Regions from separate parts of the Paraliobacillus zengyii genome, predicted to be linked through region 1. Evidence: riboswitches for the same ligand, from Rfam matches in the RefSeq annotation. Region 1 holds a riboswitch; the other holds the start of a gene.

Region 1 (3,217 bases):
ATTTAATTTTGTAGATGCTACAACTTTATCAATCAACCATTCATATTTATCTAGTAAGTGACTGGTAAGATTGGAAACATTATTTTCAGCTAACTCATCATTACCTACTTGTAAAAAGAAGGCGATATCAGGATATCTTTCGTGAACATTTTCAGCATAAAGTAAATCATCATCATCGAACACCACTACTTTTAGACTGGTCTTTTGAGAATGATTAGCACTTTGTATGTTTTTAATAATAAGGTCTAGCTTCTCCCAATCTGTCTTCATCTTAGAACTTGGTGGTTTTGGTGAGATGGTGAGGTCATTAACTTTAAGAAACCATTCCTGCCAACGACTTCCTTGTGTTTCGAGCGCTACTTCCATATCTTGCTCATGTAAGGCGTCAACTAACTCATCAAGCTTTGCTAAAAGTGCAGGATTTCCTCCTGATATTGTAACATGATCAAATTTATCTCCACCTGTTTCTTTTAATTTTTTAATAATTTCATCTGCAGTTAGTCTTTCGATTTGGTCCTTTGCACTGCCGTCCCAGGTAAAGGCTGAATCACACCAAGAGCAGCTGTAATCACAACCAGCTGTTCGAACGAACATCGTTTTCCGACCTACAACCATGCCCTCTCCTTGGATGGTTGGACCGAATATTTCAAGTACTGGGAATTTATTCAACGTCCATCCACTCCCGTCTAGCTTCAGCATAACTTGTTGGTGTTTCATATAGTTTAACAAATTCAACACGAAAATGAGTTGCATGCGTTTCAAGTGCTTTTTCCATCTTTTGATAAATCCATACGACCATATTCTCTGCCGTTGTGTTCATGTTTGGTAATGTATCATTAAGATAACGATGGTCAAGATGAATTTCAATCTCTTCCTTCCAAATCTCTTTGATATCGCCAAAGTCAATAACTAAGCCAATTTCATCTACCATACCACTTATTCCGAAGATAACTTTGTACGTATGTCCATGTAAGTTTTTACACTTTCCTTGATAACAATGAAGGTGATGTGCAGCATCAAATGTGAACTCTTTACTAACCATCACCCGTTTTGTGTGATATTTAAGTTCGTGACGTTTTATATCTTCATTTATTTTCTGCAAGTTTTCAACAATCGTAAAACCATACATTAACCGTTCACCTCATCGCGTTCTTTAAGGTACGCATCTAGTCCGTTCTGACGTAACTTACAAGAAGGACAATCTCCACAGCCATCCCCACGAACGCCGTGGTAACAGGTTAACGTTTTTTCGCGAATATATGTAAATCGATTTAATTCATCCGCTAACTTCCACGTCTCAGCTTTATCTAACCACATTAGTGGTGTATGAATAACAAATCCATCATCCATTGATAAGTTAAGGGTGACATTTAATGATTTAATAAATATATCACGACAATCTGGATACCCACTAAAATCAGTCTCACATACACCAGTAATAATGTGTTTTGCATCAATTTGTTTGGCTAATATAGTCGCAAAAGATAAAAAGAGTAAGTTTCTTCCTGGTACAAATGTCGAAGGTAAATCACCATTATCTCCTTCTTTAACCTCGATATCATCGCGCGTTAACGCACTAGGTGCTAATTGGTTTAACAATGACATATCTAAAACATGATGTTTAACGTTTAATTCTGTAGCAATTTCTTTTGCTACTTCTATTTCATCATTGTGCCTTTGATTATAATCGAATGTGACAGCTTCAACATGCTCATAATTTTGAAGCGCCCAGAACAAACACGTGGTGCTATCTTGCCCTCCACTGAATACAACAATTGCTTTACTATTTTTTTTCATAAAAAAATTCTCCTTTCAAGTAACAAAGAGAATTCCACACACCCATAACAAAATAAAAAAACGGTACCTTAAGGAAGGTAACGTCCATCCTTAGTTTTTTATAGAGGGTGTAGCTAGAACCTCTCCTGCATCATTGCAGAATTGTTAATTATTTTCTTCTAAAGTATACCATAAAAAAACTAAAAAGTATGTTTAATGACTTTTACCCACCTTTTTAGAATAACCAGGCATTTGTCCATAACATTATGTTAACCATGACATAGTATACTCTTAGAGCCATTAAGAAAAGGAGGGATTTACTAATGGGTGAACCAGTAGCAGCTGCACCAACAGCAGGATTTGGTGGAGGTTTTGCATTACTCATCGTATTGTTTATATTGTTAATAATCATAGGAGCTTCTTATGGTGGCGGTTTCGGTTATTAAGAAAGAAGAAGGAATGACTAACGAATTAAGAAGGAGGAAAAATATATGAGTTTAGGTTATGGCGGTTATGGTGCTCCAGTCGGATATGGTGCCGGTGCTGGATATGGTGTAGGTACAGGTGCAGGATATGGTGGCGGTTTTTCATTAATTGTTGTATTGTTTATTCTCCTAATTATTGTAGGTGCAGCTATTTATTAATAGCTAACAAATAGATATTTGTGGCGTGTACTAATGTGCACGCCACATACTACTACATATAGTTATCTTTGCTTAAATTTTATTTTATTTGACAAAATTCATTATGTTTTTATATACATCTTGACTAAAAACTTTATACCCTTTTGCAGTTAGATGTATACCGTCATCACTGATTAATTCGGCAAGGTCTCCTGCTTTTTTTATTGCGCTTCTAACATCAATTTTTAAAACACCTAACTCATCTGCCAACTTATTTAAATTGCGGTTATATATACCATGCCAATGTTCGATACCACCCATAGAACTAATCAGATGTCCAACTACATCACTATATTTATCAGAAACATTTTTATAATAACGTACCGGATCTAAAGGTGGCAATGTGGAAATAATTGGAGTTATACCACTTTCTTGGACTTTTGTAACGATTGTTCGAATGTTTTCTAAATAACGGTCAATTGGAACAATAGGAGCATGTTCAAAACGTGGGCTTTTCACAACCTCTTGCCAATTAAAATTGCAATCATTGCCACCAATTTCAATTATAGCATAATCAGGATGTTGGTCTATTACATCTTTATTTAATCTGGAAAGTAAAGAGTCAGAATTAGCATTAAAAACACCTTTGTTTATAACGTTAACAGTTTCTCCCTCATTTTCATAAAATAATTGCTGTAAAAAAGCAGGATAGTTCTCTTTTAAAATACGCAATCTACCCTTTGCTACAGAGACCCCACGTGTAAGACTATCTCCAAAACAAATTATTTTCATAACTATCACCTTCTATAATTCATTGA
Region 2 (3,217 bases), 1.5 Mb from region 1:
GATGAGTGGTGTCGATGGTAATCTCTTGCACGCTGTAGAAGTAAAACAAGATAAGGGTCTTGGCTACGTTGGTGAAGTTGATCATGTCAATGTTGATTTATTACACAGCGTTATTGCGCAAGGTTATATTCCAGTTGTTTCGCCAATTGCTATTGGAGAAGCGGGACAACGTTATAATATCAATGCAGACACGGCAGCAGCTGCAATAGCACAAGCATTAAAAGCTAAACTATGTTTTATTAGCGATATTCCTGGAATTTATATCGAAGAGAATGATAAGAAAGTTACATTGCACCATACGGATAAGATCCAAATTGAATCGTTAATAGCTACAAATGTCATTCAAGGCGGAATGATTCCTAAAGTGAAAGCGGCATTAGCAGCACTTGCAGAAAATGTGCCAGAAGTTGCTATTGTTAATGGCATGGATGCACAAGCTTTACTTGATTTTATCGATGGCAAAGACGTAGGTACAAGAATTCGATTGGAGGAGATTAGTCATGTCTGAAACAAGTTCTACAACCCAAATGTCAGCAATAATGCCAACATATAATCGTTTTCCAATCACATTAACCAAAGGAAAGGGAAGTTATGTCTGGGATGATAAGGATAAAATATACTTGGATTATACGGCAGGACTTGCTACTTGTAATTTAGGGCATGTCCCAGATGCAGTTAAAGAGGCAGTAGAAAATCAGTTGGGGAATCTATGGCACTGCTCCAATTTATATCAGATACCATCACAAGAAGCGCTAGCAAGAAAATTAGTGGAAAATAGTTCTGGTGATCAAGTTTTCTTTTGCAATAGTGGAGCGGAAGCAAACGAAGCAGCGATAAAAATTGCTAGACGTTATGCACAAAAAGTAAAGCAAAACAAAGCCTTTGAGGTTGTTACATTTAATCAATCCTTTCATGGCCGTACATTAGCGACACTATCCGCAACTGGACAAGAAAAAATTCAGGAAGGCTTTCAACCATTGATGCCAGGTTTTCGTTATTTGCCTTATAATGATATGGCTGCATTAGAAGACCTAATCCATCCTGAGACATGTGCAGTTATGCTAGAACTAATTCAAGGCGAGGGTGGCGTTATCCCCGCTGATCAAGCTTGGGTTGATAAAATCGTTCAATTATGTAAAGAAAATGATGTTCTTATTATGATTGATGAAATTCAAACAGGCATGGGACGTACGGGAACACTGTTTGCCTATCAACAATATGGGTTTGAACCAGATGTAATTAGTGTCGCAAAAGGATTAGGATCTGGATTTCCGATTGGTGCTTTAATTGCGAAAGGACATGTGGCAAAAGCATTTGAAGCAGGCTCCCATGGTAGTACATTTGGTGGGAATCCACTAGCAACTACAGCTGGTTTAGCAACGATAACAGAATTATCAGGTACGAGTTTACTTGAGAAATCTAATGTGCAAATTGAATATCTTTGGTTGAAATTAGAAGAATTAAGCGCCAAGTATGATAATATAAGCAATATAAGAGGAAAAGGATTTTTAATTGGAATTGAAGTTACTGGAAAAGCAATTGATTATGTTACGAAGGCTCGTGAAGAGCATCAATTACTTATTGTCATAGCTGGAGAAAGGGTTATTCGAATCCTTCCACCAATCACTACAAACAAAGAAGAAATAGATCAAGCAATTGTTATTCTAGATAAATTATTTGAAGAAATGGCTTAGTATCTATATGAAAGTCAAAACGTTGACATCTTGCTCCACGCTCTATATAATAGTCCGAGTAAATGGATACGATTCCGTTCTATAATGGGAGAGGTTCTTAGCAACAAACCCTCTATAAAAAACTAAGGACATATGACTACAAAAGCCATATCCTTATCGGGATGGGCTTTTTTTAATGTATATGTAAAAAGGGAGGTTAGCCAGATGGCTGGAAGAAGAGATGAAGACTTACAAGATCTTTCGTTATTAGGGAATCAAGAGACGAAATATGCATTTGACTATACACCTGATGTATTAGAAACATTTGATAATAAACATCCAAATCGTGACTACTTTGTTAAATTCAATTGTCCTGAATTTACAACGTTGTGTCCAAAAACGCATCAACCTGATTTTGGTGTCGTATATATTAGTTATATTCCAGGTGAGAAAATGGTTGAAAGTAAATCATTGAAATTATATTTATTTAGTTTTCGTAACCATGGTGATTTTCATGAAGACAGTATGAACATTATTATGAATGACTTGATAGATTTAATGGATCCGAGATATATAGAAGTATGGGGTAAATTTACCCCAAGAGGTGGTATCTCGATTGATCCATATTGTAATTATGGCAAAAAAGGGACAAAGTTTGAAGAAATAGCAGATCACCGTTTAATGAATCACGATATGTATCCAGAAAAAGTTGATAATCGCTAATGAGGGTTAGCTAAGAATCTCCTTAAATAAGTTAGGAGAGAAGATATGTTTGTCTATTTGAATGCATTATTTGTTGGACTATTAATTTTATCAAATATTATTTCTGTTAAATTATTTAGCATTGGTGAGTTTATCTTACCTGCAGCTGCAATTGTATACGTTGTTACTTATCTTATCACCGATGTTATTGGTGAAGTTTATGGAAAAGAAGCGGCGATGAAAACAGTACGAGCAGGTTTTTTTACACAGGTCGTGGCACTGGTTTTCGTGTTTATAGCAATACACTTACCAGCTGCGTCTGCCTTTGGAATGCAAGCTGAATTTGAAGCAATATTAGGCGGAAGTTTTCGCGTTATGATTGCCAGTCTATTAGGGTATGTCGTTAGTCAACATATCGATGTGTCTATTTTTCATCGTCTAAAAAAACAACATGGTGAGAAAAAATTATGGTTACGTAATAACTTATCAACCATTTCAAGTCAATTGTTAGATACCATTATTTTTATCGTTGTTGCATTTATAGGAACAGTACCCACCACTGTTCTAATTGGGATGATTTTCACACAATATTTCTTTAAATTTATAGTAGCAATTGCTGATACACCTATCGCATATTTACTAGTTCGTTTAGCGAAGAAGGAGCAAGCAAAACAAGTACCATCATCATCTGAAATAAAAGTTGGTTAATAGAAAACCAGTACTCCTTCCTTATAAGGGGTGCTGGTTTTTCTATAGCTATAAATTACATTCTTATGATTTCACACAATGTCCTTAATTTAGTAACATGATATAAATAGACAAATCCAATTACTCTGATTCTG

Evidence for each region. Region 1 has a riboswitch for preQ1 ahead of queC (7-cyano-7-deazaguanine synthase QueC). Riboswitches for the same ligand answer to the same signal wherever they lie in the genome.
Region 2: linked by a shared signal. The riboswitch ahead of queF (preQ(1) synthase) and the one ahead of queC (7-cyano-7-deazaguanine synthase QueC) in region 1 are both predicted to bind preQ1.

What each region holds. Positions count from the first base shown of each region.
Region 1 covers NZ_CP029797.1:1,954,659-1,957,875, reverse strand. The annotation lists gene queE (7-carboxy-7-deazaguanine synthase QueE) at 1-669, opposite strand, end outside; gene queD (6-carboxytetrahydropterin synthase QueD) at 662-1,129, opposite strand; gene queC (7-cyano-7-deazaguanine synthase QueC) at 1,129-1,797, opposite strand; PreQ1 riboswitch class I at 1,882-1,926, opposite strand; gene DM447_RS09855 (YjcZ family sporulation protein) at 2,100-2,222, shown strand; partial or broken gene DM447_RS18535 (YjcZ family sporulation protein) at 2,346-2,420, shown strand; gene DM447_RS09845 (SGNH/GDSL hydrolase family protein) at 2,505-3,191, opposite strand.
Region 2 covers NZ_CP029797.1:3,434,335-3,437,551, reverse strand. The annotation lists gene argB (acetylglutamate kinase) at 1-508, shown strand, start outside; gene DM447_RS16880 (acetylornithine transaminase) at 501-1,694, shown strand; PreQ1 riboswitch class I at 1,779-1,826, shown strand; gene queF (preQ(1) synthase) at 1,899-2,396, shown strand; gene DM447_RS16870 (queuosine precursor transporter) at 2,442-3,083, shown strand.